DNA from 4 places in the Leisingera sp. ANG-M6 genome. Region 4 is predicted to be linked to each of the others. Evidence: riboswitches for the same ligand, from Rfam matches in the RefSeq annotation. Region 4 holds a riboswitch; each other region holds the start of a gene.
The links. A riboswitch is a leader RNA that binds a small molecule or an ion and turns the genes downstream of it on or off. The one in region 4 is predicted to bind cobalamin.
Positions count from the first base shown of each region.

Region 1: it holds a riboswitch for cobalamin, as region 4 does, so the genes downstream of both, RA24_RS12210 (ABC transporter substrate-binding protein) here and RA24_RS00990 (hypothetical protein) in region 4, are expected to answer to the same signal.
Region 2: it holds a riboswitch for cobalamin, as region 4 does, so the genes downstream of both, RA24_RS12265 (TonB-dependent receptor plug domain-containing protein) here and RA24_RS00990 (hypothetical protein) in region 4, are expected to answer to the same signal.
Region 3: it holds a riboswitch for cobalamin, as region 4 does, so the genes downstream of both, RA24_RS19185 (ABC transporter substrate-binding protein) here and RA24_RS00990 (hypothetical protein) in region 4, are expected to answer to the same signal.

Region 1 covers NZ_JWLG01000014.1:29,519-37,200, forward strand. The annotation lists partial or broken gene istA (IS21 family transposase) at 1-613, shown strand, start outside; partial or broken gene istB (IS21-like element helper ATPase IstB) at 576-1,372, shown strand; gene RA24_RS22265 (hypothetical protein) at 1,490-1,891, shown strand; cobalamin riboswitch at 2,211-2,421, shown strand; gene RA24_RS12210 (ABC transporter substrate-binding protein) at 2,687-4,246, shown strand; gene RA24_RS12215 (ATP-binding cassette domain-containing protein) at 4,260-5,021, shown strand; gene RA24_RS12220 (ATP-binding cassette domain-containing protein) at 5,008-5,796, shown strand; gene RA24_RS12225 (ABC transporter permease) at 5,793-6,740, shown strand; gene RA24_RS12230 (ABC transporter permease) at 6,737-7,582, shown strand; gene RA24_RS12235 (DMT family transporter) at 7,602-7,682, shown strand, end outside.
Region 2 covers NZ_JWLG01000014.1:38,794-46,475, reverse strand. The annotation lists gene RA24_RS12275 (FecCD family ABC transporter permease) at 1-776, opposite strand, end outside; gene RA24_RS12270 (ABC transporter substrate-binding protein) at 773-1,609, opposite strand; gene RA24_RS12265 (TonB-dependent receptor plug domain-containing protein) at 1,613-3,496, opposite strand; cobalamin riboswitch at 3,657-3,865, opposite strand; cobalamin riboswitch at 4,144-4,358, shown strand; gene RA24_RS12260 (DUF4198 domain-containing protein) at 4,502-5,287, shown strand; gene cbiM (cobalt transporter CbiM) at 5,298-5,915, shown strand; gene RA24_RS12250 (cobalt ABC transporter permease) at 5,912-6,496, shown strand; gene cbiQ (cobalt ECF transporter T component CbiQ) at 6,493-7,281, shown strand; gene RA24_RS12240 (energy-coupling factor ABC transporter ATP-binding protein) at 7,268-7,682, shown strand, end outside.
Region 3 covers NZ_JWLG01000022.1:88,608-96,289, reverse strand. The annotation lists gene RA24_RS19195 (ABC transporter ATP-binding protein) at 1-359, opposite strand, end outside; gene RA24_RS19190 (FecCD family ABC transporter permease) at 356-1,405, opposite strand; gene RA24_RS19185 (ABC transporter substrate-binding protein) at 1,402-2,412, opposite strand; cobalamin riboswitch at 2,552-2,744, opposite strand; gene RA24_RS19180 (chemotaxis protein CheW) at 2,883-4,496, opposite strand; gene RA24_RS19175 (chemotaxis protein CheD) at 4,493-4,984, opposite strand; gene RA24_RS19170 (CheR family methyltransferase) at 4,975-5,829, opposite strand; gene RA24_RS19165 (methyl-accepting chemotaxis protein) at 5,857-7,682, opposite strand, start outside.
Region 4 covers NZ_JWLG01000002.1:95,020-102,701, forward strand. The annotation lists gene recR (recombination mediator RecR) at 1-391, opposite strand, end outside; gene RA24_RS00965 (GNAT family N-acetyltransferase) at 527-1,030, shown strand; gene RA24_RS00970 (YbaB/EbfC family nucleoid-associated protein) at 1,094-1,438, opposite strand; gene RA24_RS00975 (hypothetical protein) at 1,449-1,847, opposite strand; gene RA24_RS00980 (DNA polymerase III subunit gamma/tau) at 1,823-3,622, opposite strand; gene RA24_RS00985 (protein-tyrosine phosphatase family protein) at 3,860-4,375, shown strand; gene RA24_RS00990 (hypothetical protein) at 4,431-4,835, opposite strand; cobalamin riboswitch at 4,944-5,166, opposite strand; gene RA24_RS00995 (TetR/AcrR family transcriptional regulator) at 5,185-5,805, opposite strand; gene RA24_RS01000 (alpha/beta hydrolase family protein) at 5,876-6,754, shown strand; gene RA24_RS01005 (SRPBCC family protein) at 6,766-7,233, opposite strand; gene nudC (NAD(+) diphosphatase) at 7,290-7,682, opposite strand, start outside.

The DNA of each region.
Region 1 (7,682 bases), on a different contig from region 4:
CCGGCCAGTCGAGATCCGCGCCTATGCCGAGCGGGTCGAGTTCTGGCAGGACGGCAAGATCGTAGGGCGGCATGAACGAGCCTTCGGGCGCGACAAGGCCATCTACGATCCGCTGCACTACATCCCGGTGCTGGCCCGCAAGCCCCCTCTCGCGCATGCACGCATGCGCTGCCGGGCAGCGGGACGCCCTCAGGAATGGGGCTCCCTTCAAGGACAGGGAGCTGCCATCAGCGATCAGGCGCATTCAGCGCAAACTGGGCAAGGTGCCCAATGGCGACCAGCCCCCTCTCGGGACATTGCTGCGCAATGCCCTGCCGGGCAGTGGATGGTCCAGATCCTGAGAATGATCCCCACCGATGGGCTGGATGCAGTGGATGCTGCCTGTGCCGAAGCGCTGAACGAAGGGGCCTCCGCGGCCTCGGTCGTCACCAACATTCTGGCCCGGCATCGTGAGCCGCCGCTGACCATCGATACGCCGGACGCGTCACGCTGAATGCGTGCCTCTGGCACGACGCGACTGACCTGCGAGCCCGTGGCCGACTGCAAACGCTATGACCGCCTAAGGAGACACATCCGTGGAAAGATCACAGGTGCTGGACGCGTCACGCCGTAGGCGTGCCTCCGGCACGACGAGCCAGCTGAAGCTCTACGGCATGAAGGCCGCCTACGATGAGACCATCGCCACGGCGGTGAAGCGTCAGCACGAACCGCAACAGATCATCCATTGCCCGGCAGGCGCATGCGCAGCATGCTGCCGAGAGGGGGCGATCTGCTGAACGCCGAGATCAGTGAGAAGCAGGCGCGCTCGATCAAATGCCAGATGACGATTGCCAAGCTGCCCCTGGCGAAAGAGGTCGATGAGTTCAGCTTCGAAGGCACGCCGGTCAACGAGGCGCTGGTCCGTGATCTGGCGACCGGAGAGTTTCTGGCGCAGCAACGCAATGTCGTGCTGATCGGCGGCACAGGGACCGGTAAATCCCACCTTGCCGTCAGCATCGCTCGGGCGTGCATCCGCCGCGGCAGACGGGGGCGCTTCTTCAACGTTGTGGACCTGGTGAACAAACTCGATGCGGAAGCCCGCGCCGACCGACAGGGGCGCACGGCAGATCTGCTGTGCCGTCTCGACTTCCTGATCCTCGACGAGCTTGGCTATCTCCCCTTCGCACAAACCGGTGGTCAGCTATTGTTCCATCTCATCAGCCGCCTCTACGAGCGCACATCGATCATCGTGAAGACCAACCTCGACTTCGGCGAATGGCCCTCGGTCTTCGGCGACGCCAAGATGACTACCGCGCTGCTCGACCGCCTTACCCACCATTGCGACATCGTCGAAACGGGCAACGAGAGCTGGCGCTTCAAAACCCGAGAATAGTCGAGCCGACGCTGGCACGATACGGCTTCGCTTGGTGGAGGCTACACCGCATCGGGCCAGCTAACCGCACGTCAAACAGGGGGTCAATTTTGGATGCCTATAGGGGGTCAAAGTTCCATGCCGATTGACACCACTGGCGGAACAGGAGGCGCGAGCGGGGATGTTGGAGACACGAAAAAGGAAAGGTTCTGTCGCAAATGGCAAAACTATGTGTCGCCCGACAATTTGTGTCAAACGTCAGGCAAAGCTGACCCGATGCTGACTGTTTTTAAGGAAAAATTGCCTGCACCTGCCAGGCATTTCCACCCCAATTGTCAAGCATTTCTGACCCAAGACAGGCCGGTTTTCGCTGCAAACGCAGCCAAGGCGCCATCCTGTGTCCTCTTTACGCAGGCAGCTGACGTCGCAGCTTCATGCAATGGACGGCAGGTTCGAGCCCAACTTGTACCTTGGATTTCTTCGCTGCGCGTGCTCGCCGCAACAAAATCGTCGCAACTGCATCATTTTGGGCGCCGCTGAGCGGCGTAAAAAACAGCCGTTCAAGCATGCTGCAGAGAGATCTGTCACCCGAATCCACAGGTCGCCGGACGGAGCTGACTTCCGCCCCAATTGCAGCTAGGGGTGCCCCGAGTGTCGGCTTCGCGCAGGGAAGCCAACTTAATAGAGGCACTGCCTGACAGGCCGGTTCATTACAATACAGGCTACTGAGGCAATTTGGCTGAACCATTAGCTGCAAAGGTCATTTCCATTGAAACTGACCCTCTTGAAACTTGCAGCTTTTGGCCCACCTCGAGCCCTTACCTATTGGTTCGGGGCAATTGACAATTCTGTCAGCGTTCGCCTACCTGCTTTCGATGGTTCCTCAAGGCAAAATGCTGAGAGGATGAAAAGGGAACACGGTGAGGTGTAGCCAACAGGCGCTAAATCCGTGACTGCCCCCGCAACTGTAAGCGGATAGCGACGCCAAGCACCCACTGGCCGTATGGCTGGGAAGGATGGCGCAGCCAAGACCCGCAAGTCAGGAGACCTGCCATCGCGATTTCAACCACACCGGGACGGGGCGTCCTGGAAGGAGGCCTCATGGCACGCATCCTGCGTATCTCGGAAACTTGCTCCCACTGTTTGGGCTTGCTTGGACGTAGCCGCAGGTGCGGTTGCCGTCCCTGACATCATCTTGTCCATGCAGGTTCCGCAGCTGCCTGCCTAACACCTGAGCTGACGCAGCTGTCCACTGAATCAGCGCTTGTTATATTATCACATAACTTGTACACCTCACCCCAAAATTCCCTTGTCAGAAACCTAAGGACCAAGGACATGCCGAATTATTCACGCGCTTTCTGGACCAAAACCCTCGCCGCAACCTGCCTCGCCGCTGCGGCGCTTTTGAGCCCTGCAGCCGCAGAAACCAAATTGGAAATGGTGATTGCCGCGCCGTTTGGCCCCAAAAGCAGCATTCCTGATCCCCGTGCCCGCCAGAATGGCTGGCTCAGCAACCGGGCAGGCGTGTCGGAAACGCTGATTGGTATCGGCTATGACATGACCCTTCAGCCGCGCCTTGCCACCGGTTTTGAAAACCTGTCTGAACGGGAATGGAAAATCACCCTGCGCGAGGGTGTAAAATTCCATGATGGCTCTGCGGTCACCGCCCAGGCTGTCAAAGAGTCGTTTGAAAAGCTGAGCGAAGAGGGCCACCCCGGGAATAACCCGCGCCTGGTCAAGCTTCTGAACATCGAATCCATCGAGCTGGTTGACGATAAAACGCTGGTCTTCCGCACCAGTGCACCGAACTCAGCTTTCCTGTGGTCGCTGACCGAACCGTCGGCGGCTGTCATGAAAGACGGCACCGATGCAATGCCGCTGGTGGGCACTGGTCCGTTTGTCTTTGAAAATGCGGAAACGGACAAAACTTATGTGACCACTGGGTTTGCCGATTACTGGGGCGGCGCGCCGAAACTTGACCGTCTGGTGATCGACGCGATCAGCGACCCTTCGGTTGCGGCACTGGCACTGCAGGCGGGTGATGTTGATCTGGTCACCAACTACCCGGAACCGGATTTCGCCAAGCTGCTTGAAGAAGGCAAAGGCCAGCTGTTCTCGGAGGCAACCGCGCGACTGTTCTTCTTGCAGCCACGGGTGAATGACGGTCCACTGTCCAACCAGACGCTTCTGAATGCCGTTTCGCTGGGCCTGGACCGTGACACCATCGTTGCGGCGACCCTGGCAGGTGTCGGTGGGCAGTCGGCCAATGGCATCTTCCCAGCCAGCATGAAATCCTGGGTAAACGGCGATATCAGCCTGTCCTATGACCCGGCCAAAGCGCTGGCCATGCTGGATGAGGCGGGAATTACCGACAGTGACGGCAATGGCATCCGGGAGCTGAACGGCGAAGACATCGTGCTGAAGATCCGTAGCTACGAAGGCCGGGCTGCGCTGCGGCCGACACTGGAAATCTCGCAGATCATGCTGCAGCAGATCGGTCTGGGCGCGGAAATCGCAATGGGTGAATTCGGCGCAAACAACGAGGCACTTAAAGCTGGCGAAATCGACCTGCACCTACAGGCCTGGGGCACCGCCCCGCAAGGCGATCCGGATTACTTCCCCAGCACATTGGTGGCGACGGATGGCAGCTATAATGTTTCCGGCTACTCCAACCCTGAGCTGGACGCACTGCTTAAAAAGGGCCGTAGCCTGTTTTCAAGCGAAGAGCGCAAACCGGTCTATGCCGAGGTTCAAGCCATTATCAACCGTGACCTTCCGGTGATCCCGCTGTTCCACAAGACACAGGTTTCGGTCGGCAATGGCAAGGTTGAGGGCTACCGCATCCACCCGGCAGAAACCTATCTGGCGAGCCCGGAGCTGGCGATTGCCGAGTAAACAGGCACCTTTGATGAAAATCGAGGCCCTGTCCGCCGAAATTGGCGGGCAGGGTATTCTGCATGATGTCAGTCTTGAGATGGCGCCGACAGAATGGCTGGCGGTTGTGGGCGGCTCCGGTGCGGGCAAATCTACTCTTTTGCGGGCCGTGATGGGCCTGACCCGCCCTGCGCGTCCGACCAGCGGGCACATTCTGTTCAACGGCGCGCAGCGTGCTTTTGCCTCGCCCGCAAAAACCACTCTGGATGGCATTGCATATGTGCCGCAAAGCCCGGCCCATGGCTTTGATCCGCTGCGCCGCCTGCGCTGGCAATGGGACCAGCTGGCCCGCCGCAAAAGGGTAAAACACACCTCACATCAGCGGGACATTCTATCGGCCCTTGGCCTGCCGGATCCGGGCGGTAGCTACCCGCATCAGTGGAGTCGAGGTATGCAGCAGCGTCTGTTGCTGGCGATGGCCCTGATGGATGCTCCGAAACTTTTGATCCTGGACGAGCCGACCTCAGCGCTGGATCCGCTGATTGCATCGCAGGTGCTGCAGGAAACCCGGCGCATCGCCGCGGAACATGAGATCGCGGTGATGATGGTGACCCACGACCTGGCGCTGGCCGCACGATTTGCAGGACGGATTGCAATTATGCAGCGCGGCCGGATTGTTGAGAGCGGAGTTTCTGACATCCTTTTGTCCAACCCGCAGCATACCTATTCCCGCGAGCTAGTGGCGCACCGCTGCTGGGACAAAGCCAAGCCAGAGATCAGCCATGCCGCCGAATGACCCGGTCTTTCAACTCGAAGGCCTGACAGTCAGGGCCGGAGACAAAGTGCTGTTGCAAGATGTTTCCTGTGACATCCAGCAGGGTGGAATGCTATGTGTCATCGGAGAAAGCGGCGCAGGTAAGTCTACCTTGCTGAAAGCCGTGCAGGGGTTTCTGCCCGCAACTTGCCGCAGGCTAGTGTTCACGCCCTCTGGCACGGATATCACCGGGGCTGTGCCAACGCACCCTGGCCTGCCGCAGACCCGCTGGGTAATGCAGGATCCATTGGCTGCTCTGAACCCGCGGCTGACACTTGGCGCCTCTATACAGGAAAGCCTTTACCGCCAAAACCTGACCGTCCAGGAGCGCAAGAGTGCCGTTCTTGCCGCACTGGAAGATGTCCAGCTGGGATCGGAGTTTTACAGCAGGTTCCCTGGTCAGGTCTCTCTGGGTCAGGCACAGCGGGCCTGTCTGGCGCGGGCCTTGATCGCCCGGCCCAAGCTCATCTTTTTTGATGAGCCGCTGAGCGCGCTGGATGCTCTGGTGCAAAAGAAGATCGCCCGCCAAATGGAAGTGCTGCGGCGCAAGACGCAGACCGCATATCTTGTGGTCACCCATGATCTGGGGTTCGCCGCGGCCTATGCTGATAAGGTTCTGGTTCTGCGCATGGGGCAGGTCGAAGCCTATCAGCCATGCGATGAGTTCATTGCCGCACCGGCCAGCCCCTATGCGGAAAACCTGATCGAGGCCGCCCGCAGCCTCGGCACATTGAGCCACGCCAGTGAGGCCGCATGAAGTATTTTCTGTCGCGCCTGCCGGGCCTTGCCTTTGTTCTGTTGGGGATCAGCCTGATTACCTTCACGCTCAGCTATTTCTCCCCCGGCGACCGAGCTGAGGCTATTGCCCATGCGCGCTACCCCGAAGAAATTGCCTTCCCACCAGAACTGCTCCAGGCCATTCGCGCCGAGTTCCACTTAGAGGAGCCGTTCTGGCTCCAGTACCTCTATTGGTTTGGCAATGTGCTGCGCGGTGATTTTGGCCTGTCGTATGCCTCGCAAACGTCGGTCTGGGACATTTTCATTGGCAATCTTGGTGAAACAGTGACCCTGTCGCTAACGTCTCTGGGGCTGGGGCTGGCTGTTGCGTTTCTGTTGGCCAGTCTTGCGGTGCGCCACCCGGGGACATGGCTGGACCGGGCTGCCGTGATGCTCTCCTCAGTTGGCGCAGCCATGCCGAGCTACTGGCTGGGCTTGCTGCTGATCCTGGGCTTTGCCGTGCATCTGGGGTGGTTCCCGTCATATGGCACCGGCACGCCCGCGCATCTGGTGCTGCCAGCGCTGACGCTGGCGTTCTGGGTGATGGCCTCGCAGACCCGTCTGCTTCGCAGCTTCATGCTGGAGGCGGCCAATCAGCCATTTGTCGAAACCCTGCGCCTGCGCGGCATTTCCGAGAGCGAGATCTTCTTTCGGCACGTGCTGCGCCACGCGATGGTGCCCGCTGTGACCATGATTGCGATCGACTTTGCTAGCCTGCTGGAAGGCGCGATCATCGTCGAGCTGACCTTTGCCCGGTCTGGGCTGGGGTCTTTGCTGGCTGGCTCCGTGCTGTCGCGCGACCTGCCTATGGTGATGTTTCTGGTGATGTTCTTTGCCGTTGCTTATGTCGTGATCAATTCACTGGCTGAGGCACTGCAGGCCGCCAGTGACCCGGCGACCCGCACGCAGGAGCAGAGGGTATGAGTGAGGTTCTCCTACAAAAAGGCGCCAAGCTGCCGGACAGCCCGCTGTCCCGGTTCAAGCGCAGAACAGGTCTGGTACTGGCGGTGCTGGCACTGGGGCTGTGCATCGGATTGTGGTTGACACCCTACCAGCCGGCACAGGCGGATTTTCTCAACCGACTGGCGCCGCCTGAACCTGCACACTGGTTCGGCACAGACCATCTGGGCCGCGATATTGGCACCCGGCTGCTTTATGGTGCGTTCTGGTCTCTGGGGCTGGCGCTTGTGGTGTCATTGGCGGGGCTGATCGCAGGGACGCTCGTCGGGCTGCTGGCTGCCCGTTCCGGTTCCTTCCCCGACGCCCTGCTGATGCGAGTGACAGACAGTTTCTTTGCCTTTCCGGAGCTTATCGCAGCGGTTGCCTTTGCCGGGCTGTTCGGCCCCAGCACTGTCAACCTAGTGGTTGCCCTGTCTCTGGTCAGTTGGATGAAATTCGCGCGGCTTGCCCGCAGTCTGGGGTTGACCATCGGAGAACGGGATTTTGTTATTCAGGCCCGCCTGAACGGCCTGACTGACTGGCTGATCCTGTGGCGCCACATTCTGCCGAATGTGCTGCCATCACTGCTGGTTCTTTGGACCAGCAGCTGGTCACGCACGATCCTTGCAGTGTCTGGGCTCAGCTTTCTGGGGTTCGGAGTGCAGCCGCCCACCGCCGAATGGGGGGCCATGCTGCTGGATGGCAAACCCTATATGCAGACCGCTCCTCACATTATGATTTTTCCGGGTCTGGCCGTGCTGGTTTCCGTGCTGGCAATCAATCTGGCTGGAGACAGGCTCCGAGACGTACTGGCACAGACCAGATAACCCACCAAGAGGCAAAACAATGGAAGCCACAGGTATCGCACTGCGCATCGGCGCAACCTTGTTTTTCACAGTCATGGTCGTGTTTGTGAAGCTGCTTGCC
Region 2 (7,682 bases), on a different contig from region 4:
GGCACCACCAAGCCGATGAAGCCGATAGCGCCCGCCACAGCAGTGGCGCCGCCGACAATGGCGGCAGTCCCGACAACCAACAGCAGCCGCAGCCGGTTCAAGTTCATCCCCATGGTCTGCGCCGCATCCTCGCCAAGGGTCAGCGCATCCAGACCCCGCGCCAGTGTCAGCAGGATCGCGCCCCCCGATAGCGCAAAGGGCAGCACCAGCCAGACATGCAGCATCGAGCGGTCCGCCAGCGAGCCCATCATCCAGAACACGATCTCATTGGCGGCAAAGGGGTTGGGCGACAAGTTCAGCACCAGCGAGGTCAGCGCCGCCGCCATCGCCGAAATCGCAATGCCCGCCAGGATCAGCGTCAGCGAGCCGCCCTGCGGCCCGGCCAGCGCCATCACCAGAAACACACCTGCCAGAGCACCGGCCAGCGCCGCCAGCGGCAGGCCCAAGGTGAGGCTGGCCGCCAGCCCGGTGTTGATCGCCAGCACCGCCCCCAGCGCCGCCGAGGAGGACACACCGATCAGCCCTGGCTCAGCCAGCGGGTTGCGCAGGTAGCCCTGCATCTCGGCACCCGCCAGCCCCAGCCCGCCGCCGATAATCACTGCCAGCAGCGCCCGCGGCAGCCGGATTTCCCGCATCACCAGGGTGAGCGGCCCGTAACCCTCGTCAAACAGAGCGGCCAGGCTTTCGCCGGCGCCCACATCGGCCGGCCCCACCGTGAGCGACAGCAGGAACAGCGCCAGCACCGCTGCGGCCAGAACCAGCATCAGACGGGTCATTCCCGGCTCTCCTTCTCCATGAACAGACGGCGCTCTGCGGCCAGGGTTTCCACCGCGCGCAGCACATGCGGGGTGCCGCAGACCCAATCCGCATCGCGCATCTGCCCGGCGCCGCTGCGGGCGGCCAGCTGCCGCACCACCGGATGCGCCAGATTGTCCTCACTGCGCGAGGCGCGCGGATAGGGCGACGTGCCGATCAGCAGATCCGGCGCGGCCAACGCCAGCAGTTCCAGCGGCATATGACCGGAGTGCGCATAGCCCAGTTCATCCGCGATATTGCGCAGCCCCGCCGCGCGCAGGATCCGGCCCGCGAGGGTCATACTGCCGGAAGTGAACCCGTTGGCGGCATAAAGCGCGGCGCGTGCCGCCTCCGGTCCGGCTTGCTCAAGCGTTGCCAGTCGCTTGTCGAAGTCTGCCAGCAGTGCGTGGGCCGCTTCTTCGCGGCCCAGAACCTGACCCATCTGCAAGATACGTGCGCGCACATCCTGCAGCGAGCTGGCGGGCTCGAACACCACCACCGGCACGCCAAGACGGCGCAGCATATCCGTGGTGGCAGGTGTCGAATAGGCGCCGGCAATCACCAGGTCGGGCTGCAGCAGATAGATCTCTTCGGCCAGCCCGTGGTTGGCGGGATAGGCCATGGCCGCGTCCGCCATGGCCGAGGCGCGTGTGTCCTGCGCGATGTAGGAGACCGAGGCCAGCTGGCCGGGCGCCGCAAGCAGCATCGCCAGCTGGTCAGTGCAGAGGTTCATCGACACCACGCGCGATGGCCCGGCAAAAGTACCGGTGGCGGCCCACAAAAGGGCCAGGGCTATGCCGGGGAGCCTGCGCATGGGTCAGAACGAGGCCCGCACGCCGATATAGGCGGCGCGGCCGCGCTTGGCGTAGCCCCAGACGTCGGCGTAGTCCTCGTCGAACAGGTTGGTGACGCGCCCAGTCAGCACCACGTTATCCGTCAGCTCATACTGAGCAGCCACATCAAAGGTTGTGTAATCCGGCAGCTCAGCGGTGGCAAACGAGTCAAAGAACTGGCTGTCCCAATTGCCTGCCACATGCCGGATGTCCGCGGTGACAGAGCCGCGGCCATTGAAAGTATCCAGTGTGGCACTCAGCAGAAGCTCGTGCTCCGGGCGGCGGATCTCGACCGAGCCATCGGGGTTGGTGGCGTCCAGATAGGTGTAGGACAGACGCAGATCGAGGTATTCGCTGGCTTCCAGGCTTGCTGCCAGCTCAACACCCTTGCGATCACTGTCACCGGCTTGGTTGCGGTAGGAGAACGTGGTTGCGTTCACCATGTAGCTCTCGATCTCGCCTGTCAGCGTCTCGTCGAAATAGGTCACATCAACCAGGCCGCGCCCTTGAAGGAACGGCACCTCAATCCCGAAATCGAAGCTGCGATTTTCCTCCGGCTGCAAGTTCGGATTGCCGAGATAGGTGGTGGAGCCGAATGTGCTGTTGGCAAACAGCTCAAAGTAAGAGGGGTTCACAACACCGGTTCCAGCCGAGCTGTGCAGGCGCACACCGCTGTCTGCAAAAGTGTAAGAAGCACTGGCGGTCCAGCTGGTGGCGTCTTCGAATACGCTGTTGTTGTCGTGGCGCACCCCGAGCTGCAGGTCCAGGCCGTTGGCAAAGCTGCCGCGGTATTCCAGGGCAATCGAATTGGTTTCGCGCGCAAAGGCCGGGTTGGAACTGCTGGAGTCCTTTTCCCATTCCAGCATCGCGTTAAGAAGGTGGTCTGCTTGATCCGCTAACTGCCCGTCCAGGCCGAAGCTCAGCAGGTACTTTGCTGCTTCCGTTTTGGTCTCGGTCGGGGTGCCGCCATTGAAGGACCGGTCAAAGTCAGTGCGTTCGATTGACAGGCGGTGTTTCAGGCGGCCGCCCAATGTGTCCAGTTCAGCATAGACTTGCGCCAGTTGCTCATCCCGGTCACTGAATTGCGTCGGATCATCCACGACATAGCTGGCCGCATCCGTTGCGGTGAAGGAGGTGCGGTCGCTGTCATAGCGTTCATCCGACGTGCGGAAGTTGAAGCCAAGTTTCAGCCGGTCGGTGACCAGGTAGTCGCCTTTCAATTGCAGTGTATTGCGGCGGATGCCGTCTTCTTCACCGCCATCGCCCGAGGTGTCATAGCCGTCGTCATTGTCATGGGCGAAGCTGAAGGCGATACCGCCGCGCTCGGTCCGCGACGAAACCCGGGCCGAGGCCCGGTAGCCGTCGGACCCCGCTTCCGCGCTGCCGCCGTATTCCGTGCCGATGCCGCCGGACTTGGTGATGATGTTGATCACACCGGCCGAGGCGTTGGAGCCGTAGAACACCGATTGCGGGCCGCGCAGGACTTCGATCCGCTCGATATTGGCAGTGTCCAGGCCGGACAGAATGTACTCGCTGTCACCGCCCGAGGCTTCGACGCCGTCGATCAGGATCAGCGTGTGATTGGCTTCTGCGCCGCGGATGCGGACCTGAGTAAAGCTGTCGCCGGAGCCGTTCACCATCAGGCCGGGAACCGAACGCAGCGCGTCCTGGACGGTGGTGATGCCGCGATCATCGATCTCCTCGCTGGTCAGGACCGAGACGGAGCGGCCGTACTTCTGGGCCTCGACCGGCGTGAAGCCGCCGGAGATGATGATCTCCCCCAGATCGGTGACTTCTTCATCCTGAGCGGTTGCGATTACAGGGGCGGCGGCCAGGGCGGCGGCCAGGGACAGGCTTGCCTTGCGCATATTCCATTCCTCCCGGCCCACGCAGCAAGCACAGGCCAAGCGGCTGCCCATACCGGGCAGCATGTTCATAATTTTGGTCTTTGGAAGGCAATGCCCCCGCAGACGGTGAAAACTGCCACCACTACGGAAGGTCCGTTATCTTCGGCGCGCCCCGCACCGCGATAGGGTGATCATCCTGGCAGGTCTCCTGACTTGCGGGTCGAGGCTTTGCTGCGCCTTCCCGCCCCTTGGGGCAGTGGCATACCGCAGCATTGCTCTCCGCTCACAGTTGCGGGGGCAGTCACGGATTCGGCGCCTGTTGGCTACACCTCACCGTGTTCCCTTTTAACCGGGTGGTCTCCCAGCCGGACCAGAATGGTCGGGACTTAGGCAAACTGAACTTATTCTGTCAAGCGGGAGAATTCGCAACCTGAGTAGAAATGGCCTTGGGCTGGCATCCATATCGCCGAATTTGCCTTTCCAATTTTTCAAGTGACGATGATTGATTACGCATACAAAAAACTTCGAAAGGCAGCGGTGTTTCCCCGTTCCTCTGATAGGAACATGCCTGCCTATTGATCCCTGCAGCACTGCAGGAGAAAAACCATCGGCACCGGACGGCCAAGTGAACAGAACATGATTCTCTTGACTCAGAAATTCCGGTTTGCCATTCAGCCAAGGTGACCGGTTCCGCGAGTGTTTCAATGCGCAGCGGAAGAAATAGGGAACACGGTGCGGCGTACCCAAAAGGGACCAAATCCGTGACTGCCCCCGCAACTGTGAGCGGTGAGTGACGCTGAATACGCCACTGGGAACATCCCCGGGAAGGCCAGCCGAGCCAGGACCCGCGAGTCAGGAGACCTGCCGGACACGGGGACTGAGGCTCCGCTTGCGGGGTTACTGCCCTTTTCCACCGGACGCCGGGGTGCGCGTCTGGCGCGTGTGCCGTTCAGGCGTTTCCGTGCCGCTACTCCCCGTTGTTCATTCCTGATTGCAGGTGCGCCTGTATCGTCGAATGAGGACGAAATGAAACTGAACTACCTGGCCGCTGCTCTGGCCGTTTCCCTGCCGGTTACCGCTTCGGCGCATTTCCAGCTGAACTACACTGAACAAGCGCTGATCGAAAAGCCCGGCGACGTGCCGATGGGCCTGGTGTTCTGGCACCCGATGGCCAACGGCCATGCGATGGACATGGGCAAGCCGGAAGAGTTTTTCATGATCCACAAAGGTGAAAAGACCGACCTGTCGGACCGCCTGGAACCCGCCACCTTCAAAGGGGCTGAAAACGAAGCTTCGGCTTACAAGGCCTCGGTCCCGGTCAAGCGGTCCGGCGACTATGTCGTGGTGACGGTCCCTTCGCCTTACTACGAGGAAAGTGAAGACATCTATATCCAGCAGATCTCCAAGGTCGTGCTGAACCGCAACACGCTGCCCACAGACTGGGACCAGCCGGCTGGCCTGGCGACCGAGATCCTGCCGCTGAACAAGCCCTATAACGTCATCGTAGGCTCCACCTTTTCCGGTCAGGTTCTGGCGGACGGCAAGCCGGTTCCGGGTGCCGAGATCGAAGTCGAGTTCATGGCGTCGGAGCCGGATCTGGAAAAATTCTCAACCACTGATCCCACCGTGGGTGAGATGCCGGGCGGCGCAATTGTTGCCATCGCCGACCAGAACGGCGTTTTTTCCTTTGGCATTCCGAAAGCAGGCTACTGGGGCTTTGCGGCACTCGGGTCCGGTCCGGCGACCGAGCACGACGGCAAGGAACTCAGCCAGGATGCTGTTCTGTGGATCCACGCAGAAGAGCTGAAGTGAAAGTAGACCGATGCATATCGTAGACGGCGCACTGTCGAACCCGGTTGTGATCGGCGGCGCGGTTGCCGCCGTCGGCGGTATTGCCATGGGTCTGCGCAACCTGCCGCTGGAGCGGATTCCCGCGGCGGGTGTTCTGTCGGCCAGTTTCTTTGTGGCCTCCCTGATCCATGTCCCGATCGGGCCCAGTTCGGTTCACCTGATCCTAAATGGCCTTGCCGGGCTGGTGCTGGGCTGGGCCGCGTTCCCGGCTTTGTTTGTCGGGCTTCTCCTGCAGGCGGTCTTCTTCGGCTTCGGCGGGCTGACCGTGTTGGGCGTGAACGCCGTGAATATTGCCCTGCCCGCTGTTCTGGTCGGCCTGATGTTCCGGCCGCTGGTGGCGCGCGGCTCGCCGCTGCAGGGGGCTATCTGGGGCGGCATTGGCGGCGGTGCAGCAATTGCCTTCACAACCCTCGCAGTCGCAGTATCGCTGATGCTGTCCGGTGATGAGTTCATCCTTGCCGCCAAGCTTGTGTTCTTTTCCCATATCCCAGTGATGCTGATCGAGGCGCTGTTGTCCGGCGCCGCCATTTTCCTGGCCCGGCGGGTGAAGCCCGAACTGTTTGTTGACACGAAAGGAAGCCTGGCATGATCCGCTCCTGCGTGCTGATCCTTGCCCTGCTGGCACCGCTGCCGGCATTGGCGCACAATGTGATTTCCTCGGTGTTTCCATCTGGATCGGACATTGAGGGCGAGGTCGGCTTTTCCAATGGTGATATGGCTGCGGACTTGCTGATCGAGGTCTTTGACGAGGCTGGCGGCAAACTGGGTGAAACCAGGACCGACGCTGACGGCTTCTTCCTGTTCACCCCGTCAGAACCGGTGACGCATATCTTCCGCGGCGACCTTGGTGCCGGCCATGTTGCCGAAGTGATCATGGACGCCGCAGAGGTCGCACAGATCATGGGCCAAAGCCCAAGCATGGCAGCGCTTGCGGCGACTAGCACCGCAGACGTCACTTCGGCCTCCAGGTCTGCCGGTTTGTCCGATCAGGCCCGCGCTGAGCTTGCCACCATGATGCGCAATGAATTGCGCCCGCTTCGGCAGGAGCTTACCGCGTTTAAGAACAAGTCCGATTTTCAGTCTGTTCTTGGCGGCATCGGCTACATCTTTGGTCTTTTTGGTCTGGGCTTTTACATCGCTGCGCGGCGCAGAATCGGTGGCAAAGCATGACCTATGTCCTGACAGGCGCCGAAAGGCCGCTCAGTGGCATCGGTGCCTTCCGCGCCAAGGTCACCGCGCTTGACCCGCGGATGCGCATCGTAATGACCGCGGTCTATGCCGTTGTGGTGGTCTCCCTTAGCAACCTTTGGGTGCTGTCAGCTGCGCTTGGCCTGTCGATGTGGCTACTGGCTTTCTCCGGGCTGCCGCCCCGGAAGACGCTGAAGCGGATGGCGATGATGGACAGTTTCATCATCTTCATGCTGGTGCTGCTGCCGTTCACTGTTCCGGGCACCCCAGTCCTTTCTGTTTGGGGGCTGGAGGCGAGCTGGGAAGGCCTGCGGCGCGCGGCCGAGATTGCCCTGACCGCAAATGCCGTCATCCTGGCGGTCATGACGCTGGTCGGGTCCATGGAGCCCGTGACGATGGGACATGCTCTCTTTGCCCTCAAGACGCCGGAGCGGCTGGTGCATCTGATGATGTTCACTATCCGCTACATCGATGTCCTGCGCGAGGAATACCAGCGCCTGAGCACCTCGATGAAGCTGCGCGGCTTCCGCCCCGGCACCAACTGGCACACCTACCGCAGCTACGGCTATCTGGTGGGGATGATGCTGGTGCGCGCCATTGAACGGTCGGAACGCATTCTGGCGGCGATGAAATGCCGGGGCTTCTCCGGCCGTATCATCCTCCTGGAAGACTTCCGCCTGCGCAGGGCGGACCTGTTGTTTGCCGCGGCACTTACCGCCGCCCTTGCCGCCCTGATCTGGGCAGAGGCCTTTTATGCCGCTTCTTGATCTGAATGATATTCATTTTGCCTACCCTGGGCTTGATCCGGTGCTGGAAGGCGCCTCGATGAAGCTCAATGCGGGAGAACGGCTGTCGATTGTCGGACCAAATGGAGCAGGGAAATCCACGCTCCTAAAAATCATCATGGGATTGATTGCACCCGATAGCGGTTCTGTCACAGCATTCGGAAAACCTTGCAACAGCGAACCGGACTTTCACGAAGTGCGCCGCCGTGTGGGGTTCGTTTTCCAGGACGCCGATGACCAGCTGTTCTGCCCGACTGTGGCCGAAGATGTCGCCTTCGGCCCGCTGAACCTAGGCAAGTCCAAGCAGGAAGCCCTGGCGGTGGTTGATGCAATACTGTCACGCCTGCGGCTGATGCACCTGCGTGACCGGGTCACCCACAAGC
Region 3 (7,682 bases), on a different contig from region 4:
TCCACCAGCTGGGTGTCGTCGCTGCTCCAGGGTTTCAGCGCCGACAGCCAGGGGGTGCGGCCCAGCTCGACGACGGACTGTGCGGTGATGCGCTCAGCCGTGTCGGCCTGCTGTTCGACAATGGCGATCCGCTGGGCGATCTCCCGGCGGGTCAGCCGGGCCAGCGGTTGGTCCTCCAGCAGCACTTCGCCATGCGAGGGTTTGGCCAGGCCCGACAGCAGCCGCATCAGGGTTGATTTGCCGGAGCCGTTCGGGCCCACCAGCGCCAGCGTCTCACCCGGCTGCACCGCCAGCGAGACGTCCTGCAGCAGAGTTTTGCCGCGCACTGAGAAAGACAGGTTGCGGGCTTCGATCCTCATCTCGCAGTCCTTTGCCCGCGCACCAGAATCACCGCAAAGGACGGCGCCCCGATCAGGGCGGTGACCACCCCGATGGGAAGCACCTGGCCGGGGATGATGATGCGGGAGACGATATCGGCGGCGATCAGGAACACGGCGCCAGTCAGCGCCGCTGCTGGCATCAGCCTGCGGTGGCCGGGGCCTACCAGGAACCGTGCCGCATGCGGGATCACCAGGCCGACAAAGCCGATGGAGCCGACGATCGACACCATCACCGCGGTCATCAGCGCGGTGGCGAAGATCAGAACCACCTGCACCCGCCGGACCGGGATGCCAAGCGAAGCGGCGGAATCGCTGCCAAAGGTGAAGGCGTCCAGAGCACGGGCATGAAAGCGGCAGATCATCCAGCCCGCCAGCGCCAGCGGCACCGCCAGCCACACATCCGGCCAGCGCACGCCGCTGAGGTTGCCCATCAGCCAGAACATGATGCCGCGGGCCTGATCCGCATTGGCGGACTTGGCGATAATGAAAGCGGTCAGCGCATTGAATAGCTGCGAGCCGGCAATGCCCGCCAGCACGATCTGCGCAGCTGCGGCGCGGTTGCCCCCTGCCCCGGCGGCCCGCGCCAGAATGGCGACAAAGCCAAACGCCAGCAGTGCGCCGTTAAAGGCACCAAAGGACAGTGACAGGGCGCCGCCGCCAAGTCCTGCAATGGTGACCGCCACCGCCCCGGTCGAGGCACCGGCCGATATGCCCAGAATGTAAGGGTCCGCCAGCGCGTTGCGCAGCAAGGCCTGCAGCACTACACCCGCAACCGCCAGCGCCGCCCCGCAGGCTGCAGCCACCAGCGCCCGCGGCAGCCGGTAGCTCCAGATGATGCCCTGATCCACCGGGTCCACCGGTAGGCCCGCCCCGGCCAGCTTGTTGGCCAAAACGGACAAGACAAGGTCAGGCGCAAGCGAGGTTTCCCCGATCATTGCGCCTGCCAGAACCGCCGCGGCCAGCACCGGCAGGGCAAGGCAAGCGCCCCGGAAGCCCTGCCAGGCCAGTACGGCGGCTGCACTCATGCGCCGTTGCCGATCGCGCTGAGTTCTTCCGCCAAGTCTTCCAGCGCCGGGATGGCGCGGATGGTGGCGTCCATCGCCTGGGCGTCCATCACCACGATGCGGTTGTTTTTAACCGCATCCATCTGGCTGGCGACCGGGTCATTGCGCAGGAACTCAAGCTTCTTCTCGTAGTCATCAGCGGCAAAGCGGCGGCGGTCCATACGGGCAATCACGATCACCGTCGGGTTGGCTTTCGCGATGGTCTCCCAACCGACGGTCGGCCATTCCTCGTCGGTCTCAATGACGTTTTTCAGGCCCAGCTGCTGCATCATGTAGCCCGGTGCGCCCTTCTGGCCGGCCACGAACGGGTCGCTTTCCATCTCGGGCGAGGAGAACCAGAACACAGCGGAGGCGTCGTCCAGCGCAACCTCTTGCGCCTTGGCCACAGCCGCGGCCTCACGAGCCTTGTAGTCGGCGACCAGCTCAGCGCCTTTTTCTGCCTCGCCGAAGATCGCCGCCAATTCCTCAATGCCCTGATAGAGGCTGTCGGTGGTGAACATCTCGGTCCGGGTGCCGTCGCCGCCGGTGGTGTTGTCCTTGCCGACGCAGTCCGCGGGCATCACATAGGTCGGGATACCAAGATCATGAAACTGCTCGCGCTTGGCGACGATGCCTTCGGGACCGATATGCCACTCATACTGGGCAGCCACCAGGCCCGGGCGCTTGGCCACAACGCTTTCAAAGCTTGGGTCATTGTCGGCCAGGCGCTCAACCTTGTCGTTCAGTGCGGCGTACTCGGGCAGAACATCGTTGAACCAGACCGAGGTGCCCAGCACCTTGCCACCCAGACCCAGCGCATAAAGTACCTCTGTTGCGGCTTGGCCAACGGTCACGGAGGACGCAACCGGTGCCTCGAAAGTGACGGTTTCACCGCAGTTTTGAATAGTCAGCGGAAAGTTTTCGCTGGCTGCTGCGGCCTGAGCTGCCGCAACGAATGAAAGGCCCATGAGGCCGGAACGCAGAAACATGATCTTCGATCTCCATGTGTCAATGACCGGAGAACGGGTGAAGGGCATTGACCGGCAAGGCGGAGGGTTTCCCCTTCTTGCGGCGCCAGGAACGGGCGGCGCATCTAGCCGGCAACCTCCCCGGACAACCCCGTCCGGTGTGTTTCGGTTTTCACCGGCAGGTCTCCTGACTGGCGGGTCACTGTCTGTCCCGTCTTCCCGGACCCTTCAGGCCCAGTGACACGATGGGACAGCACTCGCCGCCTACAGTTGCGGGGGCAGTTCCGTTTGGCGCCAGGCGGCACCGCGGATTCCCTCTTAGCCCTTACGGGACCGGTAAAGCGCGGGTAGCGCATCACTTCTCTTGCGGCAAGAAAAACTTCGTCGGTCAGCAGAATTCTTCGGGTCTAGTCATGCAACTCCACGCTCCGTGCAGGCATCGACCCAGGACCCGCGGCAGTTAATTGCGGAAACCGAAAGCGCTGAGTGCTCTAGGCCGCCTTGAAGCACCGGTCTACCAGTGCGTTCGTATCCAGGATCAAAATCGACTCGAACCTGCCGTCTGGTGTTTTGTGCTGCAGGCACCCGGATACATCCTCAGCGATGCTCTTGGAGGTATTCTGCTGGTCCAAGGGCTTCAGTTCAGCCACGCGGTTCTCCGTCGTGATGATTATTTCATCGACGGTGTCCACGAGTATTCCAAACTTCTGCGCGTCATGCTTGAAAATCAGCACTTTCTGATCGCGGCCGGACCCGGGCGGCAGCCCATACAGCACACGTGGATTGAACAGGGTGATAAGCTCTCCCCGCAAATTCAGGATGCCTTCGACGAAGCTCAGTGAAAACGGCGGTTCGAGCAGGTCAATTGGGCGGTTGATCACCTCGCTGACTTCGGAGGTGTCGAGCGCGAACCGTTTTTCGAAAGTGAACTTGATAAATGTGCGCCTTGCCGCGCGGGCCTCCAGTTCAGCGGCCTCTTCTTCCGTTTTCTCGGGTGGAAAAATCTCCTGGCAGGCTTTGGCCGCAGCCACAAAACTTGGCTCCTGCAATAGCTTTGCCGGATCAAGCATCATGACAATCTGGTTGTTCTTATCCAGCAGACACCCGTTCACAAGATCACCGCGCGGCAGGGCCAGCTTGGCAAAGAGCAGCACTTCATCCTCGAAATAGGGCAGGATGCTGTCGATGGAAAAGACCATGAGCCCGACCGGCCCTTCTGCGGTGTCGATGATCAGCATTCTGCGCTCCTTGGGGATCGTGGCCCCAAGCACAAATTTTGCACTATCTCCCATGAATCCGCGGAAATCTATGACGGGCAGGATAACGCCGCGCAGATTTGCAGTGCCGATCACATTGCCACCCACCAGCAGCGACTGTTCCAGCTTGGGAACGGTTCTGACCTCCTTTACAAACCGCAGGTCGATGGCGCAGGTCGTGTGGCCGGTTTGAAATGAAACGCAGGCGAGCTTTTTGCCTCTGCTGAGTTTGACCGTTTCCTGTCCGGGGCCGTTGTCAGCCCGCGGCAGTTTTTCCAGGTTCAGCAGTTCGTGCGGGTCTAGGACCTGAACCAGCCTTTCGCCGTCATTGAATTTCAAAACCCCGTCGATAACAACATCCTTGATGCCGTCGCCATTGGGGCGGAAATCGACCCGCGCCACGCCTTTTCCGTTCAGGACTTCACCCGTTCTGTCGAAAAGAAGGCCAATGCAGTGTTCGCCATGTTCGACAATTGCAACCTTGCGCGATTGCGCGCGCTCAATAGCCGGAAACTCAAGCAGGCTGCGCAAATCAATCACCGGAACAATCATGCCCCTGAGGTTGAAAAGCCCCAGCATGTAGGACGGCGCAAGCGGCACAGGTGAAATCTCATCCGGTTCATTCACGATCTCCTGGAGCGCCGAGACGGAGATTGCAAACTCGCTGTCGTCGATCAGGAATGAACCGTATTTGTCCGGCTTCCCCCGTTTTGCCCGCACATTGTGCGGCTGGGCCAGTTCCTTCTGAGGAACACTGCTGTCCCCAACTCCAACCGCTGGGCAGCCTGCCAGATCGCTAGCCGAAGATTGCGCGCCAAGGATCAGCGGGTTTGAAGTCTCCGGTTTCATGATTGTCCCCCCAGGCGCGGAATCGCTTTGACTGTGAATTCGCCGCTGCTGCAATCGATGGTCACCTGCCGCCCCTGCATGCCGCCGACATCCTCGTGAATGTTGCGGACGCCGGCGTCCCGCAGCGACCGGTAGGCGGAGCGGGCGTTGATGCTGCCGACAAGACGCGCAGGATCCGTATCTGCCGGCATCGTCATGTTGGCACCGCCAACGACAATCGCCTGGAGTTTGCGCAGCTCCTTGCCCGACACCTCCATCAGGGACTGCAGCGAATTGACAGCCTGGTCCACATGCCTGCCGCATATTGCATCAGAGCTGTCCGGTGACTTGGCAAGCAGGCAATGCGCCAGCCCATAGATCCCCTTGGCCGGGTACAGCAGCCCCAGACCGATGCAGGAGCCGAGGATCGCATTCAGCGACTGCCCGGCCCGGCCGGTTTTCACCTGGCCGATCTGCACGTGGATTTTCTGGATGTCATTCATGCACATGGGCTGCCTACCCTGGCGGCGGGCCGGTAGATGATCGGCGCCACTTGTTCAAAGCCGGTACGGAGATTGTTCAGCGTCTCGCTTTCTCCAATGAACAGGACGCCATCCGGCTTGATCAAGTCCCGCACATTCTGAAGGATCTTCTCCTGGTCTTCGCCAGTGAAATAGATCAGCACGTTGCGCAGGAACACCACGTCAAACGGACTGGTGCTGCCAAGCCTTTCCAGCAGGTTATGCAGCTTGAACTTCAGGCGGGCCCGGATCTGCGGCACAGCCTTGTAGCCTTCTGCATCGCTGCCCTTCATGTGGCTGGCAAACAGTGCAGGCTGGTCGCGGCGGAAGCGGGCGATCGCGCGGCCATTGTAAACGCCGGTTTGCGCCACTTCCAAGACCCGGGAGGACACATCGGTGCCCAGCACGGAATAGTCGAAGCCCGGTTTCTGCAGCCGCTGCTGCTCCAGAATTGTGCCGATGGTATGAGCCTCCTCCCCCGTCGATGCCGCAGCCGACCAGGCCCGCATCCTGAGGTTCTCCCCCCGTGCCTGAAACTCCGGCAGGAAGACGTCCTGGAAATAATCCCAGACCCGCGGCGTGCGGTAAAAGTAAGTCTCGTTGGTGGTCACCCGGTTTGTCAGTTCCTGCATCTCCGCAGGGTCGGCGGCGAGCCGGGAGATATAAGATGCGAAGCTCGGTTCTTCGACTTCGCGCAGCCGCCGCCGCAGGCGGCTGACCAGCATTGTCTTGCGGGTCTCGCCGATGGTTATTCCGGTACTCCTGTGAACGATGGTGCGGAGTTTTGCAAAGTCTCCATCGCTCATGGTGATGTCGGTGTCAGGTTTTCTCATGCCCTGTCCTTTCGCCGGTGCACTCAATCAGCAGCCGAGCCGGCCGACTTCTGTTTTCAGCTCCTGTGCTCCGGCGTTCAGCTCCTCTGTTGCAGCTGCGATGGAATCCGAGGCGATGACGGCCTCTTCGGACGCGTCCACAATGCTTTGGATAGCTTCGGAGACGTCCCGCGCTGCAGTCTGCTGCTCATTGGCGGCCACGGATATCTGGGCGATGGAATCCGTGGTGTCAGAGATTCCGGTCAGGATCTTGGTGAAGGCGGCACCGGCCTCCCGAGAGACCTCGCTGCCCTGGGTCACCCGTTTCACCGTTTCATTGATCAACTTGCTGATTTCCTTGGCGGATTGCGACGACCGCTCTGCCAGCTTGCGCACCTCGTCAGCTACCACCGAGAACCCCAGGCCGTGTTCGCCCGCCCGCGCGGCCTCGATTGCGGCATTGAAGGCCAGCAGGTTAGTCTGCCCGGCGATTTCGCTGATCGTCTTGACGATTTCGCTGATTTCCTCGGAGGACGCGTTGATCAGATCCATGGCTTCGATCGACCGTTCAATCGCCTTTGCCCCCAGATCGGCTTCTTCCTTGGTTTTCTGGGCGATCTCGTCGGAGTGACTGCTGTTCTGCGCAATCGAGTCGATCGAGGCGCTCAATTCCTCAACGGAGGCGCTGATTTCCTCTGTGGTGCAGCCCAGTGTCTGGGCGCCGCCGGCGACCGTGTGGGCCTGATCAGAAATTTCCTTGGACTGTTCGGCAAACCGGGTCGCTATCCGGGTCACCTCCTGCGCGACCTGTTTTTCGGCTGTGATGTTGGTGGCGAATTTCACCACCTTGAAAGGTTTGCCATCGGCATTGAACACCGGGTTGTAGGAGGCGTTGATCCAAACCTCCTTGCCGCCCTTGCCAAAGCGTTTGTATTCGCCTGCCGAAAACTCGCCGGAGGCCAGATCCGCCCAGAACTTCTGGTATTCAGGGGAGCTTGTGTACTCCGGATCGCAGAACATCCGGTGGTGCTGGCCGCGGATTTCGTCGAGCGAATAGCCCACGGTTGCCAGGAAGTTCTGGTTGGCGGTCAGGATCGTGCCGTCCAGTTCAAACTCGATCATGGCCTGCGCCCGGCTGATGGCATCCATCTTGCCGTCCTGCTCTGCGGTGCGAAGCTTTTCTTCGGTGACATTGGTGGCAAATTTCACCACTTTGACCGGCTTGCCTTCGGCGTTGAAGATCGGATTGTAGGAAGCATTGATCCAGATTTCTTTGCCGCCTTTGCCAAAGCGCTTGTATTCTCCAGCCGAAAACTCGCCGGACGCGAGATCTGACCAGAATGTCTGGTACTCTGCCGAACTGACGTAGGCGGGATCACAGAACATCCGGTGATGCTGACCGCGGATTTCATCGAGCGAGTAGCCCACGGTTGCCAGGAAATTCTCGTTGGCGGTCAGGATCGTGCCATCCAGCTTGAATTCGATGACCGCCTGAGCCCGGCTGATGGCAGCGATCTTGCCGTCCTGCTCAGCCGTGCGAAGCTTCTCGTCGGTGACATTGGTGGCAAACTTGACCACTTTGCTAGGCTTGCCAGCGGCATCGAAGACCGGGTTGTATGAGGCATTGATCCATACCTCGGCACCATTCTTGCCAAAGCGCTTGTACTCACCGGACGAAAATTCGCCCATCGCAAGCTGCAGCCAGAAATCCCGGTATTCATCGGATGCCGCATAGGCGGGGTCGCAGAACATGCGATGGTGCTTGCCCTGAATCTCCTCCAGCGTGTAACCAACCGCTGCCAAGAAATTTTCGTTCGCCGTTAGGATCGTGCCATCCAACTCAAATTCGATAACGGCCTGGACACGGTTGATGG
Region 4 (7,682 bases):
CGATCAGCCGCGGGATGCGCAGATCCTCCGGTCCCACCGCGTTCAGCGCTGACAAGGTTCCGCCCAGCACGTGATAGCGGCCCTTGAACACGCCGGAGCGTTCCATCGCCCAGAGGTCGGCCACATCCTCGACCACGCACAGCTCGCCGTTGCCGCGCACCTCGTCGGTGCAGATCGGGCAGATCTCGCTGGTGCCGGCATTGCCGCAGTTGAGGCATTCGCGAGCTGTCGCGGCCACCTCGCCCATCACGTCGGCCAAGGGCGTCAGCAACAAGGCCCGCTTGCGGATCAGATGCAGCACCGCGCGGCGCGCCGAGCGCGGCCCCAGCCCCGGCAGCTTGGCCATCAGGTCAATCAGGTCTTCGATGCCAGTGGTGGAGTTCTTGATCATGCCTTGGGCCCTTTGCTTCCCAGCCATATAGGCTGATCGGGACAGGGAAGCGCAAGGGCAGGGCGGCAAAATGTTCGGGGTTTGTTTTTCTGGCGCGCGGCGCTATGCCTTGCCTGCAAAGGCGGAGGGTTCGGAATGGACGGCAGGATTGCGCGAGACGCAGGAGACGTTCCCCAGTTGCGTTTTGCCCGGCTGACGGAGGTGCCGCCGCAGGAAATTGCCCGCCACATGTCAGACCCGCGGATGGCCGAGCATATGCCGCTGCTGACAGGGGCGTGGGATGAGGAGGCGGCCAAGGATTTCGTGGCGGCCAAGGAGGCCTGCTGGCAGCGCGACGGGCTGGGCCATTGGGCGTTTTTGCGCGGGGAAGATTACCTCGGCTGGGGCGGGTTCCAGAAAGAAGGCGCAGAGTGGGATTTCGGGCTGGTGCTGCGGGCGGACTGTTTTGGCCTTGGCCCCGCAATCGCGCGCAAGGCACTGGCGTTTGCCCGCCAGGATCCGCGCATTCCCTTTGTCACCTTCCTGCTGCCGCCGACCCGCCGCCATCTGCTGCCGCTGATACGGCTGGGGGCGGTGCAGACCGGGGCGGTGCAATACGAGGGGCAGCGTTTTTTGAAGTTCCGGCTCGAGACTGGATGAGGCGGGCAAAGAAAAAGGCGGCACCAGACGGGCCGCCTTCTTTTGCATTCAGCTTGCCGGTTCTTAGAACGGCAGCTTGATGTCCTTGGGAAGACCCATGCTTTCGGTCAGCTTGGCCATCTCGTCCTGCGCCTTTTCCGCCGCTTTTGCCTGGGCGTCCTTGATCGCGGCCAGGATCAAGTCCTCGACCACTTCCTTGTCGTCGCCGTTGAAGATCGACGGGTCGATGTCCAGGGCTTTCAGGTCGCCCTTGGCGGAGGCGGTTGCCTTGACCAGGCCGGCGCCGGCCTCGCCGGTCACCATGACGTTGTGCAGGTCTTCCTGCATCTGCGCCATCTTGGTCTGCAGTTCCTGTGCCGATTTCATCATCTTGGCCATGTCGCCAAGACCGCCGAGGCCTTTGAGCATCTGTGTTCTCCTAAGTGCGGGGGCGCAGGGCGCCGTAAGTCATCCCCGCACATATCGCAATTGCGAGCGCGATGAACAAGTGGGGGGAAGCGGTGCAGTCTTCGATTATGCCCAAGGCCTTCTTATCATCAAAGAAAAGCTCGTGGTTATCTACGGCTATGACGAAGGCCAGAAGGCCCCACAGCGCGCCCGCGAGTGAAAACGGCAGTCGCTTTCCGCTATAAAGTGCGAATCCGGCAAGGGCAAAGAGGGCCAATGCAACAGGTTTGGACGAGAGCCGCACAAGGACATCCCATGCGCTGTCTTGTGCTTCCCCTGTGTCAAAGCAAGTGGTGGCGAAGGCGGCTGCCGGCAAGCTGAGCAAGAGGGCCGTCAGGCCCGCCGTCACCCGTCCTCGAAGGGATCCCATTCGTCCTCCACCTCGGGCAGGGCTTCGGCGGCAACTTCGGCGGCCAGTTCCTCCGGTGTGCGGATGCGGGTGATTTTGGCCTTGGGGAAGTTCTCTAAAACGGCTTGCACCAGCGGATGCGCAGTCGCCTCTTCACGCAGGGCGTTCTCAGCCGCATCACGGATCTCGGCAATGGTTGCGGCATCGCCGTCCGGCGCGATGGAGACCACCCAGCGGGCACCGGTCCAATTCTGCAGCGCCGAGCCAAGCCGGGCGGCCAGATCGCGCGGCGCCTGGGCCGAGGGGGTGAATTCGATCCGCCCCGGCTGGTAGGAGACCAGCCGCACGCCGGTTTCGACTTCGACCAGCAGCTTGACGTCGCGGTTGGTGCGGATCAGTTCGACCACATGTTCAAAGGACGGATAGCGGGCCAGCGCGGAGCTGACCTGCGGTGCCAGCGCTGTCACCGTGCCGCCGCCGCCGTGGGCCATGGGGACGCCGCCGGATGAGCCGCCTGCCGGGCCGCCTTGCGGTGCAGCACCGCCAAGCGCCTGGGCGCCCATACCTTGCATTTGCATGCCGCCGCCAGGGCCGCCTGGACCGGGGGGCGGCGGAGGGGGCGTGTCCTGCAGCTTGCGGATCAGCTCCTCAGGCGAGGGCAGGTCGGCCACATGGGTCAGGCGGATCACCGCCATTTCCGCGGCCATCATCGCGTTCGGCGCGGCGGCCACTTCCTCCAGCGCCTTCAGCAGCATCTGCCACATGCGGGTCAGGACGCGCATCGCCAGCGCATCCGCCATCGCCTTGCCGCGGGCGCGCTCGTCCGGGCTGACAGTGGGGTCCTCGGCGGCATCGGGCGTGATCTTCACCACCGAGACCCAATGGGTGATCTCTGCCAGATCGCGCAGCACCGCCAGCGGGTCGGCGCCCTCGGCATACTGGCCGCTGAGTTCCGTCAGCGCCGCCGCCGCATCGCCGCGCAGGATCATGTCCATCAGGTCCAGCACCCGGCCGCGGTCGGCCAGGCCCAGCATGGCGCGGACCTGATCGGCGGTGGTTTCACCAGCCCCATGGGAAATCGCCTGATCCAGCAGCGAGGTCGCATCGCGCGCGGAACCCTCAGCAGCGCGGGTGATCAGCGCCAGCGCGTCCTCGGCAATTTCCGCGCCTTCGGCAGTGGCGATCTTGCGCAACAGGGCAATCATCACCTCCGGCTCGATCCGGCGCAGGTCAAACCGCTGGCAGCGCGACAGCACCGTCACCGGCACCTTGCGGATTTCCGTAGTGGCGAAGATGAACTTCACATGCGCGGGCGGCTCCTCCAGCGTCTTCAACAGCGCGTTAAAGGCGGAGGTCGACAGCATGTGAACTTCGTCGATGATGTAGATCTTGTAGCGGGCCGAGGCGGCGCGGTACTGCACCGAGTCGATGATCTCGCGGATGTCGTTGACACCGGTGCGCGAGGCCGCGTCCATCTCCATCACGTCCACATGGCGGCCTTCCATGATCGCCACGCAATGCTCGCATTTGCCGCATGGATCGGTGGTGGGGCCGCCTTGGCCGTCCTCGCCGACGCAGTTCATGCCTTTGGCAATGATCCGCGCGGTGGTGGTTTTCCCGGTGCCGCGGATACCCGTCATGATAAACGCCTGGGCAATCCGGTCGGCGGCAAAGGCGTTTTTCAGCGTCCGCACCATGGCGTCCTGGCCCACCAGATCGGCAAAGGTCTCGGGCCGGTATTTGCGGGCCAGGACCTGGTACTTGGAGGGGGTGCTGCCAGTGGGGGTATCGTTCATGATGTCTCGTGCCGGATTCGGTGTGGGGGTGTCCCGCGTTCCGCGCAGGGTATTCAAGCGCAGCCGGTTCGTCCACCGCAGAAGGGCAGGCAGCGTGCGGCCAAGAAAAGGTTTTGGATTTGGCGGGTTTGGCGGTTAGAATCCCCTTGCAAGACCCTGGGCGGGAGTGGGAATTGGAACGCAACGCGAGGAGGCGGCATGCGATCTGACGAAGTCTCTGGGACTGCGGCGCAGGAGATGCCTGTGCCTGTGAACATTTCCATATACGAGGTGCCCGTCGCGGGCGGGATGCTGGCGCTGTGCCCCTTGCCTGGCAAGGGCGGCGACTACCCTGGCGACATGGGCCGGATCAATGCCTGGAAACCCGGGCTCGTGATCTCCATGACCACGGCTGAGGAGCACGCGGCAGCGGGCAGCCACCGGCTGGGCTGCGACATCCAGAGCATGGCCAGCCGCTGGATCCATCTGCCGGTGCCGGACTTTGACGTGCCATCCCGGCAGGTTGCAGCGAAATGGCCCAAGGCCAGCGCCTCGGCGCGGATGGCGCTGGAGGGCGGCGGCCGGGTGCTGGTGCATTGCAAAGGCGGCTGCGGCCGCTCCGGCATGGCGGTGCTGCGGCTGATGATCGAATGCGGCGAGGATCCTGCGCAGGCGCTGGCCCGGCTGCGGGCCGTGCGCCCCTGCGCGGTGGAGACGCAGGCTCAGATGGAATGGGCCTACGCCGGTCGTTCCGCGGGGTTCCGGCCGCAATAAGGCGGCAGCCCAGTGCGGCCTGCCGAACCTTTTTTCCTGTGCCCTGACTGCTGGCCTAAAGCGCCAGCATCTGCTCTGCCTGATGCGCCTTTGCCGTTTTCGGCAGCGCCTCCATCAGCGCGCAGGGGCGGGCGTCCAGTTTTGACGCTGCAAAACCGGTGCCGTCGCGGCTGAGGATCGCATCGGCAAACCGGTCCAGCCCCTCGCGCGGGGCCTCTTCTCCGACACCGCAGAACAGCCGGATCCGGTCATGGCTGGCCACGAACTGCGCCGGGCAGTTGCGCGGGCATCCGTCCAGCGCGCTGGTGCCGGTGATTTCGAAATCTTCCTGGGTCAGCGGCTTGGCCTTGGTCATCGCCTCGGCCAGTTTGGCGATCATCCGCTCCGCTGCGGGGCAGGGCCGCCCCAGGTATTTGCAATCCGTTGCCGCATAGAAATGCGTCTTGTCCGTCCACATCATGTTTGCGCCCTCCGCGCGTGGTGCGGGGGTTTTGGGGACAAGAGACCGGATGAAAAAGCGGAAAGCCCGCGGTGCCATCAGACCCTGTCCGGACACCCCGCCCGGGTTCGAGTTTCACATTCGATGGCAGGTCTCCTGACTTGCGGGTCGCAGCTTTCCCGATCCTTCCCGGCCTCTTAGAGGGCCAGTGGCTCTATCGGGGTCGCTCGCCGCTTACAGTTGCGGGGGCAGTCGCGGAATTGGCGTCGCCGGAAGGCGGGCCGCACCGTGTTCCCTTTTCATCCCGGACACAAGATTCTGTGGCGCGGGAACCATCGCCACAAGCGGTAGCGGCTTCCGCCTCGAGTCGTCAATCGTTTTTCTGCGGCTGCACATGGGCGGGGAGGGGCCTGTGCATCTGCAGGTGCAGCCCCCGGATCACATCCGAATCGCGCCGCACCCGGGCCAGTTGCCAGCCGCCCTGCAGCAGGATATAGAAATTCTCAGCAGCCGCGCGGGCCTCTGCCTCGGCCAGGCCGAGGCGCTGGGCGTGGGTCGAAGTTTCAATGATCCAGCCCTCAAACAGTTTGGCGGCGTGCTGGTGGAAGGCCTCGTTTTCCGGCCCCTCGAACAGGGTGGCGGACACCGGGCAGCCGCTCCATTTTCCCTGTTTGTCAAAGAGTTTCGCCAGTTTGTAGCAGACCGTCTTGGCGCCTTCCTGAAACGTCGGGGCAGGAGTGAAAGATGCGTCGATCAGCACCAGCATCTGCTCCGACGCCCAGTCCGCCGCAGCTAGGGCCAGATCGGATTTGCCGTTCGGGAAATGGTGGTAGAGCGAGCCCTTCGGCGCCTCCGCCGCGGCCAGCAATTCCGCCAGGCCGGTGCCGCTGTAGCCCTTGTTGCGGAACAGGCCGGCGGCCGCCCGCAGCAACCGCTCGCGGGTTGGGACGGGGCCGTCCGGGGCGGCAGAGGGTGTCGTCACGTCAGTCATGGCGGCAGGTTGACAGCATTAGACCGAATGGTCCAGAGGTGGAATAGACCAATCGGTCTAGGAGGGTGCCATGCTCGACAGCCATGCGGAACACAGCGCGGATATCCGGGTGGAGGACGTGCGCTTTGCTGCCGGAGATGCGGCGCTGGCCGGGCGGCTCTATCACCCTGCGGGACCTGCCAGGGCAGCGGTGGTGCTGAATGGCGCAACCGGGGTGCCGCAGGGCTATTACCGGCATTTCGCGCGCTGGCTGGCGGCAGAGCAGCAGATGGTTTGCCTCACCTACGATTACCGGGACTTCGGGGCCTCGGCGCGCATGCACCCGCGCCGGTCACAGGCCACCATGGGTGATTGGGCGCTGGCGGATCAGCCAGCCGCCCGGACAGAAATGCAGCGGCACTATGCGGGCGTGCCGATGTATGTGATTGGCCATTCTCTGGGGGCGATGCTGATGCCCCTGCAGGAAGGCCTGACGGACGTCGCCCGCATGATCGTGGTTGCGGGCGGCTTGGTGCATCACCACGATCATCCCTGGCCCTACCGCGCGCTGGCGCTGGCCTTCTGGTTCGGCCATGTGCCGGCGCTGGTCCGTGCCTTGGGCTATCTGCCCGGGCGCGCGGTGGGGTTCGGGGCCGACTTGCCAGCTGGTGTCTACTGGCAGTGGCGGCGCTGGTGCACCACGCCGGGCAGCTACCTGCCGGAGACCGGCACCACGCTGCCGCAGCCCCGCTGGGCGGAAACCGGCATCCCGGTGGATCTGTTTGCGATGGCGGATGACGACGTGGTGCCGCCGCTAGCGGTCTGGCGGCTGGGCGATGCCTATGGAGATGTGCCGCAGCGCCGGATTGTGCTGGATCCGCAGCAGGCCGGCGTCAAGAAAATCGGTCATCTCGGCGCCTTTGCCCGCGCCAATGCCGCGCTGTGGCCGCGGCTGCTGCCGCAGGCCTGACCGGGGCTTCCTCAGGCTGTCCGGCTCAGACGCTCTTCAGTCAAGCGGGCATAATCCGCCAGCCGCAGTTTGAAGCGGCGATTGAGGTTGCTGCGCGCCAGTTTCAGCGATTGCACCAGCAAGCGCCCTGTCAGGGTGGTGGGCGACAGCTTGAGCCGGACCGCCATCCGGGTCCGTTGCGGCGACAGCGCCAGCAGCTCGACTTCCATCCGCCCGTCAACCCCGCTGCCGCTGCCATCCAGCGCCATGCCTGACGGCGGCGTGTAGGAGGCCATCGTCAGCTTGATCGCGCGCGGTTTGCCGCGGAAGCTGAAGGACAGGTCCCAGGCCAGGCCATTTCCCGGATGGGCAGGGTCGCCGGTGCGCTGCAGCTCGATGCCGCGCCGCAGGGCAGACCGCTCCAGCGTGCCGAAGTCGGAGATCGCCGCAAACACCTCTGCAATCGGGGCTTCGATGTCTTCCTTGCTGTGAAATTCCATGTTCGCCTGCCTCGTCTGCGGCTTGGGATCGGTGCCGTTTCCGGCAAATATGCGCCTTAGTCCAGCGTGTCTGCAAGCCAGTTCTTGATCAAAAACTGCGCAATCGCGCCTTTGCGTGCGGGTTTCAGAACCGGGTGTTCGCCTGCAAAGACAGTCATCATCTCCTGGCGGCTGATCCACATGGCGTCCTCGATCTCTTCCGGGTCTATGGTGATCTCACGGCTCAGCGCCTCGCCTGCGCAGCCGAACATCAGCGACATCGGAAAGGCCCAGGGCTGGCTGGACAGGTAGCTGACCGGGCCGACCCGCACGCCGGTTTCCTCCAGCACCTCACGGCGCACCGCGGCCTCCAGCGTCTCGCCCGGTTCGACGAAGCCTGCCAGCAGCGAGTACATGCCTTCAGGCCAACCGGGGGAGCGGCCCATCAGGACGCTGTCGCCATGGGTGAT